One region of the Brevibacterium sp. FAM 24630 genome, then DNA from elsewhere that is predicted to be linked to it. Evidence: riboswitches for the same ligand, from Rfam matches in the RefSeq annotation. Region 1 holds a riboswitch; the other holds the start of a gene.
What was found. Region 1 has a riboswitch for thiamine pyrophosphate ahead of thiO (glycine oxidase ThiO). Riboswitches for the same ligand answer to the same signal wherever they lie in the genome.
Positions count from the first base shown of each region.

Region 1 (7,206 bases):
GAGAAGGACCAGGCGTGGCAGTACGAGGTGTCCATCCTCGACGGCAGCACCGATCATGACGTCGAGATCGACGCCGATTCCGGCAAGATCGTCAAACATGAGCAGGATTCCACCGACGACAAGGAGAAGGCCATCGATCTCAACGATCCGATGACCTTCGACGAAGCACTCGAACTCGCCCAGAAGAAGGCGTCCGGGAAACTCGTCGGCTGGAAGCTCGAATACGATGACAACATGAAGGAATTCCAGTTCGACTTCGACAAGGGCGGTGAAGAGACGGAGGTCACCGTCGACACCGAAACCGAGCGTGTCACCGTCGACGACTGATTTCGGCCGACTCGCGGTCATCGCCGGACCCATGTTCTCCGGGAAGTCCGAAGAACTCATGCGCCGGGTCCGGCGGGCCACGATCGCTGGGACGAAGGTGCTCGTCGTCTCTCATTCCCTCGACACCCGAGTGGACATCGCGACGATCACCTCCCACATCGGGATGAATATCCCTGCCGTTCCCCTCGGCGAGGCTTCGGCCCTCGCCGAGGCGGCGCGGGCCGCTGACTACGCCCTCATCGCCATCGATGAGGCCCAGTTCTTCGGTTTCGAGCTCATCCCCGTCGTCGATGATCTGCTCAGGAGGGGAATCGACGTCATCGTCGAAGGCCTGTGCGTGACCTTCGACGGGCAGCCGTTCGAACCGCTGCCGAGCTTCATGGCCTCAGCCGAAGACGTCCTCAGACTCACCGCAGTCTGCACGGTCTGTGGTCGTGATGCCGTCTTCCACCAGCGCACCGACTCGTCGGATCTCGCTGCAACCGCCATCGACGCCCGGCACATCGGCGGATCGGACGCGTACGTCGCCCGGTGCCGCGAACATTTCACCGGCGCCCCACACTAGACCGCAGCCTGTGGTCGACGACCCGGGTCGTCACGAGCCGCGACCGGTGCGACGGAACTCAGTCGTCGATGCTGTCCCAGACTTCGCGCCAGATCCGAGCGAGGTCGGCGACCTGATAGTGGGCGTTGAGACCGCTGGGCTGGGGCACCACATGCAAGGCGACCTCTCGGGGCCAGCCGTCGATGAGCGAGGTGTCCTGCCGACCGAACTGCGCCTTCGGCTGCCGGTAGCCGATCCGGAACGATGTGATGCCGGCGATCGCCACCGCACGCGGACGGATGTCAGCGAGCCGGTCGATGAGGTGACTGGCACCATGACGCAGCTCCTCGCGGGAGAGTTCGTCGGCACGCACGGTGGCCCGCCCGATGAGATTGGTCAGACCGATGCCGCGGCGCAGCAGCTGCTGTTCATCGGCCGGGTCGAGTCCACGGGAAGCATCGACGAGGTGGTCGGTCAGGCCCGCCTGATGCAGAGACGGCCAGAACCGGTTGCCGGGCCGAGCGAACGGGGCGTTGACCGCGGCCGTCCACAGACCCGGGTTGATGCCGACGATGAGCATCTTCAACCCGGAGGAATCGCCGGGCAGAATGTCATCGATCGCATTCGGATCATCCGTGGCGAACGCGGCGAGGTCGTCCTTCGTCGGTTTGCGACCGCCCAAGGGGGAGGGGCGGCGGCTGCTGACACTGCTTTCCTCACTCACGTCTTTCACACTACCGTCGTACCATGAGCCACGAACATGTGCGACAGCGGGCCGGGGAATCCGCTCCATTCCATTTCGACGACCGGTGGACGGTTGAAGCCGGGAGAGAGTCGGTGTGGGCGGTCCTGGAGGAAGTCGAAGCCTGGCCGCAGTGGTGGCCGGGCCTGGCCGGAGCACACTGGTTCGAGGACCGAATCATCCCCGGCAGCCGGGCCGACATCCAGGTGCGCACCCCGATCGGCATGTCGCTGTGCTTCACCATCGCCGCCGAACACGTCGACGCACCGAGGCGCATCAGTTTCAGCGCCCATGGTGATCTGCGCGGCGAAGGAGTGTGGACGCTGACGCCCCATGGCTCGTCCACGCACATCGATTCGCTGTGGTGTGTCACGACCACCCGCCCGGTCATCCGTGCGCTGCGGCCGCTGTCCGGGCTCATGCACGCACTCGTGATGCGAGCCGGTGAACGCGGTCTCCGTCGACGACTGTCCGGACGTGCCTGTGCGTGACTCAGGAGTGCCTGACGCGGGTGCGCCTGACTCGGGTGCGTCTGGCTCAGGAGAAGCGGCCGGCAGCGTCCTCGCCGGTCTCGTCCTGGGCCGCCCAGGCGTCGATCCCGCCTGCCAGGGACCGCAGCCGCATCGCGGGCGGTGCGTCCTTCGTGAGCAGAGAGACTGCCTCGGCCGAACGCACCCCTGACTTGCAATGGACGACGACCTCGCGCCGGGCAGGCCCCTCGGCCGCAGAGTCGCACACCTCGGAGACGGCGTCCCAGCCGTGTTCGCGGATCCGCTCCAAGGGCAGATGGAGACTGCCCGGGATGACTCTCAGCGCCCGCTCCCAGTCCTCCCGGACGTCGAGGAGCACCGTCGTGTCCCCGAGCGAGAGCAGTTCGGCCGGGTCGATCTCCTCCACTCCGGCCGCTGAGCCGTCGGCCGCGGCACTCGTGGATGCGGTGACAGCACAGGCGGCGGCCACCTCGGTGAGGTCGGTGACGGTCGGCCGATCGGGATCGGGGGAGAACCGCAGCGTCGAATACTCCCCGGCCAAAGCGTCATAGCGCAGCAGCCTGCCGATGAACGGTGTGCCGATGCCGCAGATGAGTTTGATCGCCTCGGTGGCCATCGCGGAACCGACGGTCCCGCACAGCACACCGAGCACCCCGCCCTCGGCGCAGTTGGGCACCGAATCAGGGTCGGGGATGTCGGGGAACAGGTCGCGCAGCATCGGTCCGTGGCCGGGCACGAAGGTGCTCACCTGGCCGGAGAACCGGAAGATCGTGCCCCACACCAGCGGCGTGCCGGTGAGCTCAGCGGCATCATTGGACAGGTAGCGGGTGGCGAAGTTATCGGCCCCGTCGAGGACCACATCGTGTCCGGAGAAGAGGTCGAGCGCATTGTCCGGATTCAGACGGCCCTCGATCGTCCGGACGGTCAGATCCGGGTCGAGCCGGTGCAGTGCGGCGGCGGCCGATTCGACCTTCGACCGGCCCACATCGGCCGTGCCGTGGATGATCTGGCGCTGCAGATTCGAGGTCTCGACCACATCATCGTCGACGATCGTGATCGATCCGATCCCGGCCGCCGCCAGATAGTTGAGCACTGGGGAGCCGAGTCCGCCGGCACCGATGACCAGCACCGAGGCGGCCCGCAGCCGCCGTTGACCCTCGAGTCCGAAACTCGGCAGGCTGAGGTGACGGGAGTAGCGTGCGATCTCCTCCGGTGACAGCGGTGGCCCGGGGGCCACCAGCGGAGCCAATCGGGAGTCGGCGGCGGTCATCGTGATCCGACCATTCCGTCCAGCGGCGAGGACGCCAGCGCCAGCGGCCGCTTCGGGATGCGTCCGGCACCGGCGGCCAGATGCCCGGCCTTGACGGCCAGGGACATCGCCCGGGCCATGGCGTGCGCATCATGAGCGCGGGTGACCGCTGAGGCCAGAAGCACCGCGGTGCACCCGAGTTCCATCGCCAGGGCCGCATCGGAGGCGGTGCCGACACCGGCGTCGAGGATGATCGGCACCTCGGCCCGGTCGACGATGGTTTCGATATTGTGCGGGTTGAGGATGCCCAGTCCGCTGCCGATGGGCGCACCGGCGGGCATCACCGCCGCCACTCCTGCATCTTCGAGGCGTTTGGCCAGTGCAGGGTCGTCGTTCGTGTACGCGAAGACGGTGAAGCCGTCGAGGACGAGCTCCTCGGCGGCGGTGAAGAGTTCGATCGGATCCGGCAGCAGGGTGTCCTCATCGGCGATGACTTCGAGCTTCAGCCAATTCGTCTCGAGTGCCTCCCGGGCCAGCTGCGCCGTGAGCACAGCATCCCGGGCGGTATAGCATCCGGCCGTGTTCGGCAGGATGCGGATGCCCAAGCGGTCGAGCAGCTTGAATACCGAATCACGTGACTGCGCATCGAAGCGACGCATCGCCACAGTCGTCAGTTCCGTCCCCGAGGCCTGCAGAGCGGCATCGAGGATGCTCAGCGAGCTCGCCCCTCCGGTGCCCATGACGAGCCGGGAGGTCATGTCCACACCATCGATCGTCCAGGTCATCTCAGCCTCCCTGCACCGCGGTGACGATGTCGACGGTGTGCCCGTCGGACAGAGTGAAGTCGGACCACATGCCGCGACGGATGACCTCGCCGTCGACGGCCACGGCGATGCCCAGTCGTCCTCCGTCGGCCGGGGTTCCGTCGCTGTGCAGCTGCCGTCCGGTGACCTCGGCGACGAGGTCGAGCGCCGAGGATGTGGTGAGCTCACGGCGTTCCCCGTTGAGAACGATGGACGGTGAATGGGCGGCTCGGGGTGTCGATGCGGATCGGGTCATATCGGGCTCCTCTTCGAAGTGATGATGGTCGGGGCTGAACAGGTGGCGGGTGAACACGGCATCAGGCATTCGACACCGGCGCCGCCTCGGAGAAACGATGTGGGGAGACGGAATCGAGGGCACCGTCGGGCAACCAGTCCGGGGAGATCCCGAGGGCGAGCTCGGCCCCCAACCGTCCGCCGAGAGGGGCGAGCAGAATTCCGTGACGGAAGTACCCGGTGCTCACGACACAGCCGTCGTCGGCACGGCCGATGAACGGCAGATCGTCGGGGGAGCCGGGGCGGGCCCGAGTCGTGACCTCGGTGATGTCACAGTCGAGGATGCCGGGGACGAGGCGCTGACCGTCCTGGAGCAGACGGTGCACAGCCCCGGCAGATGTGGCGGATCGACCGTCCTCACGGGAACTGGCCCCGAGCACGATCTCACCGTCCGGACGCGGAACGAGGTAGACGGCCCGACCGTTGACCAAACCACGGATGGTGCGAGTGAGCAGGGGAGTGTGCTCGGCCTGGGTCCGTAACCGGAGCACATCACCCCACACCTGTCGCACGGGCAGGACCGGAGCACCGGTGATCGATGCGCTGCCGGTGCTCAGCACCACCTGGTCGGCCTCGAGACTGCGCCCGTCGGCCAGTCTGACTCCGATGGTCGTCTCGCCACGGCGAACCACCTCGGTGACTGTTTCTCGGACAAGCGTCTCCGTGGTCATCGACAGCAGCGCCGCGCTCAGTCGCCGGGGATCGACCGACCAGTCGTCGGGGATGTCCACGGCGCCGATGATCGAGGGGGCCAGAGAGGGCTCGACCGCCCGGGCCTTCGACCCGGAGATGAGTTCGGTGGTGAACCCGGCTGCTGACTGGGCCCCGCGCAGTTCCCGCAGGGTCTGCAGATCGGCCCGGTCGCCGGCGCACACGAGAGTCCCGGTGGAATTGAGCCCCAGCTCGGCTCCCGTTGCGCTCGCCACCTCGGCAGTGAACCCGGGGTACAACTCACCGGATGATCGCATCAGCGGATACAGGGGAGTCTGACCCCACACCACTTCGGCGGCCGGGGCGATCATCCCCGCCGCGGCATGGGAGGCTCCCTGGGCGGGGGTGGGATCGATGATGGTGACGACTGCACCGAGGCGGCGCAGATGCCAAGCCGTGGCCAGGCCGATGATTCCGGCGCCGACGACGATGACGTGCATGGATTCTCCCTCCGGCGGCATAACCCGCATCAGGTCTGACGGTCGGCTCTTACGCCCTCTCAGCCTCGTTGGGAGGCTCCCGCGAACTCCTCTACTCTATGACCATGACCACAGATATTCCACCGCGCACCGAAAGGCCCGGAACACTGCGGGCCCGACGGGAAGCCCAGTTGGCAGATTCCACGCTCTACCTGTGCACCGATGCCAGAGGCGACGAAGGGGATCTGCCCGACTTCCTTCGGGCCGCCTATGCCGGGGGAGTCGACATCATCCAACTTCGCGACAAGACCCTTGAGGCCAAAGCCGAGATCGCCGCCCTCGAAGTGCTGCGCGACATCGCCGCCGAACACGGAAAACTCTTCTCTGTCAATGACCGTGCCGATGTCGCACTCCTCACCGGAGCTGACGTCTTCCATGTCGGACAGGGCGACCTCACCAGCGCCCAGGCCCGCACCGTCCTCGGCCCCGACGTCATCCTCGGCCGCTCCACCCATTCCCTGGACCAGGCGCTCGCCGCCGAGGCGGATCCGGAGGTCGACTACTTCTGCGTCGGACCGGTGTGGGAGACGCCGACGAAACCCGGCCGACCGGCCGTGGGCAGGTCTCTGCTCACCGAGGTGGCCGCCTCGGTGAGCACACCCTGGTTCGCCATCGGCGGGATTGCGGCAGGACCGCGGCTGACGGCGATCCGGCAAGCGGGCGCGAACCGGGCGGTGGTCGTGCGTGCGATAACCTCGGCAGAGGACCCCGCTGCGGCCGCACGGGAACTCAAGGAGGCGCTGGAATGACCGAGACGACGAATGCCCGACCCGACGGACCCGCGATCCTCATCGCCGGGGCCGGAGCCACCGGTGGGGCTTTCGGGTCCTACCTGCTCGAGGCCGGCCGCGACGTCACCTTCCTCCTCCGCGAGGCCAAGGCGGAGCGGATCCGCGCCGCCGGACTGCGCTTCGTCTCACCCGACGCAGACCGGACGAATTCCGTGAATGTGCTCACCGCGGCCGAACTCCACGAGGCTCCGCGTGCGTTCGACCTCGTCATCATCGCGGTCAAAGCCAATGGACTCGACTCGGTGCTCACCGACATCCGCCCTGCCGTCGGTCCGGAGACGAAGATCATCCCCTTCCTCAACGGCATGGCGCAGATCGATCGGCTGGCGGAGGACTACCCGGGGCAGGTGCTCGGCGGGCTCGTCAAGATCGTGGGCACGATCAAGGACGATGCGGTCCATCAGCTCACCGACCTGTCCGTGATGACGATCGGCGACCTCGACGGGACGGCGGTGCCCGCCCCGATCACCGCGGCTCTCGACGTGCCCGGGTACCGGCTGCAGGTCATCGACGGCATCATCGACGGGCTGTGGGAGAAATGGGCTTTCATCGCTGCCGCCGGCGTCGTCACCTGCCTCTTCCGGGCCCCGGTGGGCGCGATCATGAGCGCCGGCGGACGTGATCAGGTGCTGCAGATCATCGACGAGATCGAAGCCGTGGCGAACGCCGCCGGGCACCCGGTGTCGGAGAAGTCGCACGCCGTGACGGTGAAGATGCTCACCGAGGAGGGGTCGGCGTTCACCTCATCCCTCTACCGGGACGTCACTGCGGGTCT
Region 1 covers NZ_JBNBZD010000006.1:49,382-56,587, reverse strand. Annotated here, with positions in the region: gene ACPUD7_RS06465 (PepSY domain-containing protein) at 1-327, shown strand, start outside; gene ACPUD7_RS06460 (thymidine kinase) at 308-892, shown strand; gene ACPUD7_RS06455 (mismatch-specific DNA-glycosylase) at 951-1,595, opposite strand; gene ACPUD7_RS06450 (SRPBCC family protein) at 1,619-2,104, shown strand; gene moeB (molybdopterin-synthase adenylyltransferase MoeB) at 2,151-3,374, opposite strand; gene ACPUD7_RS06440 (thiazole synthase) at 3,371-4,138, opposite strand; gene thiS (sulfur carrier protein ThiS) at 4,140-4,481, opposite strand; gene thiO (glycine oxidase ThiO) at 4,474-5,601, opposite strand; TPP riboswitch at 5,591-5,694, opposite strand; gene thiE (thiamine phosphate synthase) at 5,706-6,389, shown strand; gene ACPUD7_RS06420 (2-dehydropantoate 2-reductase) at 6,386-7,206, shown strand, end outside.

Region 2 (7,206 bases), on a different contig from region 1:
TGCTCTACGCCGGCACCATGCCCAACCCTGTGGCACGCTGAGCAGGACGACCACCAAGCTCGCCGAGGTGGGGCACCGTGACCGGGCCCGCCTCGGCGAGTCTTTGCCTTTGAAAACAGTCTGAGAAGCCAGCCATTGACCCAACTGGTCGTGATCACGGCTCGGCGCACCACGCTCAATTGCCTGCTCACATCTTCGTACGATCGGTACGTACGGCTATCATCAGTCCAGCGGCTGCTGGACTCGGCCGCGGTCCAAGTACTGAAGCAACTGGTCGACTCAAAGGTGTGGTCATGGCGAAGCGGAACGATCGGCCGACCCTGGCCACAGTCGCTGCGCGCGCCGGTGTGAGCATCAAGACCGCCTCCCGTGTCCTCAACGGGGAGAAGCATGTCGCTCAGGCGACCGCGGAGAAAGTCGAAGAGGCTGCCGCGGAACTCGGATTCCGCCTCAACCCCACGGCCCGCAGGCTGCGCGCCGGCGGGCGCTCACCCTATGTCGGTGTCGTCCTCTCCAGCGCCGACGACCCGTATCAGGCGAGGGTCTTCGCAGCGCTCGAGGCGGAACTCTCGGCCATCGATCTGCGCCCGGTGGTGACCGTGACCGGCGACGATCCCGACCGTGAGGAAACCTTCCTCGACGAGAGCCTCGCCAGCGACCTGTCCGGCCTCATCGTCGTGCGGTCCCATCCTGAAGCGACCGGAATCTACACCCGCGCCGCGTCCACCTCCGGCACACGGATCGTGTCTTTCGACCCCGGGGTCCGCGGCGAGGGGATCGGCATCGTCGCCGGTGACGAGATCGCCGCCGGATTCCGGGCCGCCCAACAGCTGCTCGACCACGGGCACATCGCCCTCGGGGTCATCGGTGATCACTCGACGAGCATCATCACCACCCGCCGGCTCGAAGGAATCCGCTCCGCATTCGCCGGCCGCCACGACGTCGGTTGGCGGGCCTACGTGCGCGAAGACGCCCATGACGAAGCGAGCGCGAAGAACGTCGTCGCCGCCTGGCTCGGCTCCCGCAGCGCCCCGAGCGCGCTCATCACCCTCTCGGGCACACTCACCCAAGGAGCCATCGACGCCTGCCGCCGACTCGACGAATGGCCGGCACTCGTCGGCATCGACGATTTCCCCACCGCCGAACTCCTCGACGTCACGGTCGTCGACCGTGATGTCGAGGCGATGGCCGCCGAGGCGGTCCGACGACTGCGGGGTGCGCACGGGAAGGACGACGGCCGCCTCGGCGACCGTGCCGGTGTACGTGGCGGCCGCCTCGGTGACGGGGGAGAAAAGGGACAAGATGTCTTTCCGGTCCAGGTCATCGCACGTGGCAGCGGTGAGGAACGACCTGAGGCGCGAGGAAGAATTCTGCCGCGAAACAGTTGACACCGGGGTCCGATCAGCGAATCATATTCATCAGCCTGACAACGTTGTCAGAATGATTGAAAGGTTCACAATGAGGCACAACCTTAAGTCCCACAGGAAGCTGGCCCTCTTCGGTGCCTCGGTCGCGATCGGCGCCCTCGCGCTCAGCGGCTGCGGCAATCAGAAGGGCCAGGGCAACGACGAAGCCGACAGCGGTTCCGGAGGCGACGGGGACGTCACCATCGCGCTCCTGCTGCCGGAGTCGAAGACCACTCGGTATGAGTCGCTTGACAAACCGAACTTCGAGAAGTACGTCGTCGAAGCCAACCCTGATGCCAAGGTCGAATACCGCAACGCCAACCAGGATGCGACTCAGCAGCAACAGCAGGTCGAAGCCGCGGTGACCGAAGGCGTCGACGCCATCGTCCTCGACCCCGTCGACGCCTCGGCTGTGGCCTCGGCGCTGTCGAAGGCTGAAGCGAAGAAGATTCCGGTCATCGCCTATGACCGCTTCTTCGACGGAGCCGACTACTGCACCTCCTTCGACAACAAGAAGATCGGCAACCTGCAGGGACAGGCCGTCCTCGACGGACTCAAGGATGCCGGCGTCGATCCGAAGTCGGGACCGGTGTGGATGGTCAACGGCGACCCGAAGGACCCGAACGCCGCGGACTTCAAGGCCGGTGCCGAAGAGACCCTCAAGGGCGCGGGCGTCGACATCGCGGCCAGCCACGACACCCTCGACTGGAACCCCGACGACGCTCGCCAGTGGGTCGAGGGCCAGCTGCAGGGCAAGGGTGAGGAACCGATCGCGATCTACTCGGCCAACGACGGCACCGCCGGCGGCGTCATCGCCGCGACGAAGAAGGCAAAGGTCGATCCGGTGATCACCGGCCAGGATGCCGAGGTCGACGGACTGCAGAACATCCTCAAGGGTGACCAGTACGCCACGATCTACAAGTCGATCCCACCGCAGGCCGAATTCGCCGCTGAAGCCGCGATCGCTCTGGCCGGCGGTGAGGATGTCGATGCGGGCACGACGTACAAGGACACCCCGACGGACTTCGTCGAGGCGAAGGTTGTCACCAAGGACAACATCAAGGACATCGTCGGTGATCAGATCAAGGCCTCCGACATCTGCTCCGGAAACGTCGAGAAGCTCTGCGACGAAGCAGGCGTGAAATAACCCGTGCGCAAAGCCGCGCGCAAGGCCCGACCTCGTGCCGGCGACCACCTCGGTCGCCGGCCGGCGAGGTCATCGACAGCGACAAGTAGGAACAGATGACATCTGAGACACCCGAACCGGCTCCCGCAGAAGCGTGGGCGCCGGGAAGCGGAACGGACACCGTGCTCGAACTGCGCGGAATCAACAAGCGGTTCGGCGCCGTCCAGGCTCTGACCGATATCCATCTCACCGTCGGCCGCGGCGAAGTCGTCGGACTCGTCGGCGACAACGGTGCCGGCAAATCGACCTTGATCAAGGTCATTGCCGGAGTCCACGGTGCTGATGAGGGCGAACTCCTCATCAATGGGGCGGCGCAGAAGTTCTCCTCGCCGAAGGATGCGCAGAAGGCCGGAGTGGCCACCGTGTTCCAGGACCTCTCCCTGTGCGAGAACCTCGACGTCGTGGCCAACCTCTTCCTGGGGCACGAGAAGACCCGCAGCGGAGTCCTCGACGAGGTGTCCATGGAAGCGAAGTCCTGGGAGCTGCTGCGCAGCCTGTCGGCGAAGATCCCGAGCGTGCGCGTACCGATCGCCGCCCTCTCCGGCGGTCAGCGGCAGACGGTCGCGATCGCCCGGTCCCTCCTCGGCGAACCTTCGCTGGTCATGCTCGATGAGCCGACTGCGGCGCTCGGTGTGGCGCAGACCGCCGAGGTGCTCAACCTCATCGAACGGCTCAAGGAACGCGACCTCGGGGTGCTGCTCGTCAGCCACAACATGGCCGATGTGCAGGCGGTGTGCGACCGGGTGCACGTGCTGCGTCTGGGCAAAGACGCTGGCGACTTCCCGGGAGACGAACGCACCGATGTGCTCGTGGCAGCGATCACCGGAGCCAGCGACAACGTTGTGACCAAACGCGCAGCACGAAGGGGTGAGCGTCGATGACCCGCAATTCCTTCATCACCGATGAGCGGATCTCGTCCGAAGGCATCGTCAGCACATTCATCCGCCGCGTCAAAGAGGGCCAGCTCGGGTCATTCCCGGTCATCCTCGCCCTCGTCGTCATCGTCATCGTCTTCCAGACCGCCGACAGCAATTTCATCTCCCCGGCCAACCTCGTCAACCTCTCGACGCAGGTCGCATTCCTCGCGATCCTGGCACTGGGCATCAACCTCATCCTGCTGCTCGGCGAGATCGACCTCTCGCTTGCGCAGCTCGGCGGCCTGGCCGCCTCCCTGCTCGGTGTGCTCGTGGTCAGGCAGGGTGTGCCGCCGGCGATCGCGCTGATCATCATGCTGCTGCTCGGCCTCGTCGTCGGTGCGATCCAGGGATGGTTCTTCGCCGTCGTCGGCATCCCAGCCTTCGTCGTGACCTTGGCCGGCCTGCTCGCCTTCACCGGTCTGACGCTGACGACCCTGGGTACACAGAAGAACCTGTCGATGTCGGACACCTTCGCCTTCGATTTCGCCAGCTACTACTTCCCGGCGGTCTGGGCCTATGTGTTCGGGGCGATCGCGATCATCGGCTTCGGAGCAGGCATCATCTACTCGAAACTGCGCCGTCACCGCGAGGGACTCAATGCACCGAGCTGGACCTCGGTGATCGTGCGCATCGTGCTGCTGACCGCGATCGTGTTCGGGTTCCTCGTCCTCGTCAACCAGGACTTCGGCCTGGCGATGCCGTTCTTCCTCATGATGGTCATCGCCATCGGCATCGATCTCGTGCTGCGCAAGACCCGTTACGGCCGTTCGATCTACGCCGTCGGCGGCAAGGTCGAGGCGGCCCGACGCGCCGGCATCCGAGTGACCTGGGTGCGCATCAGCGTATTCATGGCCGCCGGCGTGCTCGCAGCGCTCTTCGGCTTCGTCAAAACCGGTGTGACGACGAACGCCGGATCGACGCTGGTGAGCACGCAGGACCTGCTCAACGCGATCGCCGCAGCCGTCATCGGCGGCACCTCGCTCTTCGGCGGCCGCGGAACCGCGTGGGCGGCCGTGCTCGGTGCGCTGGTCGTCGGCGCCATCAACAACGGCCTCTACCTCATCGGCTTCAACTCCGATGCGCAGCAGATCATCACCGCGCTCGTCCTGCTCACCGCCGTCGTCATCGACGCACTCAGCCGCCGCGGCCAGAGGTACGTCGGCCGCGGTTAGCCGAGAGCCGTCCGTCCTCGGGTATGGTCCGGCGGTCAGGCGTCGGAGAGCAGACTCGCTTCGACTGCCGGAGTGATCGGGTCTCCCGCGCCCGTGGTGATGAGCCGGTGAAGGCTGTCGTGGGCATTGCGCGTCCACCCCTGTGCGCAGCCCTCATGGCAGGCCAGCATCGGGGTCAGCCCCACATGGGTGAAGGTCAGCTGGGCACCGGAGCCGGCCGGTTCGATGTCGAAGCGCACGGTCGTCCCGGCCCATTCATCGACGTCCTCACCCGCTCCGAAACGATTGTCGAGGATCCTCCAAACGACGCGTTCGCCGGGGACGAGTTCGGTGACCTGCACGCGAGTGGTGTGGATCTGCGGCACCGTATAGACGAATTCGCCGAGGCGGTCGGTCGCGCCGTCGATGCGCTGCGACCACCAGCCCCGCACATTCGTCACGGCGGCGTAGACCTCCTGCGGTGACTGCGGCACCTCATAGGTGAAGGTGAAATCCGACGATGACATTGCGTCGGGCGTAGATGTGGGATGTGCTGTGGTCATGGCGAGGCTCCTTTGCCGTTGTCTGCCGATCGCAACTTGTATCAAACAAGTTGGTGAAGTGATGATCCCACGCCTGATTTCATCATGCAAGTATCAAGGTAGAATCATTCTCATGCTGGGCAGAACGTATGACAACGAAGTGTGTTCCATTGCGCGCTCGCTCGAGATCGTCGGCGAACGGTGGAGCCTGCTGATCATCAGGAATGCGCTGTTCGCGGGAGTCACCCGCTTCGGTGACTTCCAGAAACGGCTCGGAGTGGCGACCAATGTGCTCACGACCAGGCTCGATGGCTTCGTCGAGGCGGGGATCATGTCCCGGGACTCGGGGTCCGGCGGGGTCGAATACCATCTCACCGACAAGGGGCGTGATCTGCGCGGAGTGCTCATCGCGTTCACCGACTGGGGCGATCGTTGGCAAGCCCCTGCCGGGCGGCCGATCATCTACCGGCACGATGACTGCTCGGGTGAGGTGCATAGTTCGATCCGCTGCGATGCCTGTGGTGAGGAACCTGACGCCGTCACCGCCTCGAAGGGTCCGGGCATGCCGGAGGAGAAGTGGTCGCACCGAACTGACTGACACAGGCACCCGATACGAATGGGTGCTGGCAGGTGCCGGGGTGGAGCTGAGGGGTCGCCCGTGTCCGACGGGGCTGATAGAGTCGAAGCCAATGACATGGGGTGCCTCATGACGTTCCGCTCGGGCCGAGAAGTCCACGCGGAGTTCGGCGAGGCTGAGAGAACACCCATCGAACCTGATCTGGGCCATACTAGCGAAGGGATCGTCATGGTTGACTTCGACCTGCGTTCTGCCAATGCGCGACTGCGTGCAAGCAATCCACTCATCCAATGCATCACGAACACCGTCGTGCAGCAATTCAGCGCCAACGTGCTCCTGGCCATCGGTGCCTCCCCGGCGATGCTCGACCACGAAGCCGACGCCGGGCAGTTCGCCGGCATCGCCAGCGGCGTCCTCATCAACTTCGGCACCGCCTCGAACCACCAGCTGCTCGCCGCCGATGCCGCCATCGACGTCGCCAACGCGGCCAGCAAGCCCTGGGTCCTCGATCCGGTGAGCGTCGGGGCCGTCGACTTCCGCACTTCCCGCATCCGTCGTGCCGCCGCCGACCACCCGACCGCCATCCGCGGCAATGCCTCCGAGATCGCCGCGCTGGCCGGAGTCGGCCTCGGCGGACGCGGAGTCGACTCCACCGATGACGTCGATGCGGTCCTTCCCGCCGCCGCGAAGCTGGCCCGAGAAACCGGGGCGATCGTCGCAGTCTCCGGACCCACGGACGCGATCGTCGCCCACATCGACGGCGCCGACCATGTCGCCCGCATCGCCGGCGGCCACGAATACATGCCGCTGGTCATCGGCACCGGCTGCTCGCTCGGAGCCGTCACCGCCGCCTACCTCGCCGCCGCCCGCGGTGGACTCGCCGATCCCGACGCCGACGCCTCGGCGGTGAACGCATCGGAACACACCACGAGCGGTGAGGCCGCCTCGGCGAGGTTCGAAGCCGTCGTCGCCGCCCACGCCCACTTCGCGGTCGCCGGCGAAGACGCCGCCGAGGGAGCCAAAGGACCGGGCAGCTACTCGGTGAACTTCCTCGACGCACTCCACAGCGTCGACGGCGACCGGCTCGCACATGCCAGGGTCAGCCTCGACGCACTCGCCGCGGACGAAGGCGCGCGGGCATGACCGCCGGATCCGCGCACATCACCGACGATCTGTGCAACGCGGCTGACACCGACCGCTTCGTCGGCATCGACACCCGCCTCTACCTCGTCACCGACTCCGCCCAGTGTGAGGCGGCCGGTCGCACCGTTGCCGAGACGGTCCAGGCCGCGGTCTCCGGGGGAGTCGGCATCGTCCAGGTCCGCGACAAAGACATCGATGACGGCGAGTTCTACTCGCTCGCCCGTCAGGTCATCGCCGCCGTCGACACCGCCACCCGCGGCACCGACCGCATCGTGCCCGTCGTC
Region 2 covers NZ_JBNBZD010000020.1:35,604-42,809, reverse strand. Annotated here, with positions in the region: gene ACPUD7_RS13955 (GNAT family N-acetyltransferase) at 1-41, shown strand, start outside; gene ACPUD7_RS13950 (LacI family DNA-binding transcriptional regulator) at 294-1,388, shown strand; gene ACPUD7_RS13945 (substrate-binding domain-containing protein) at 1,459-2,553, shown strand; gene ACPUD7_RS13940 (ATP-binding cassette domain-containing protein) at 2,649-3,473, shown strand; gene ACPUD7_RS13935 (sugar ABC transporter permease) at 3,470-4,681, shown strand; gene ACPUD7_RS13930 (SRPBCC family protein) at 4,717-5,223, opposite strand; gene ACPUD7_RS13925 (winged helix-turn-helix transcriptional regulator) at 5,336-5,800, shown strand; TPP riboswitch at 5,888-6,020, shown strand; gene thiM (hydroxyethylthiazole kinase) at 6,008-6,922, shown strand; gene thiE (thiamine phosphate synthase) at 6,919-7,206, shown strand, end outside.
Region 2: it holds a riboswitch for thiamine pyrophosphate, as region 1 does, so the genes downstream of both, thiM (hydroxyethylthiazole kinase) here and thiO (glycine oxidase ThiO) in region 1, are expected to answer to the same signal.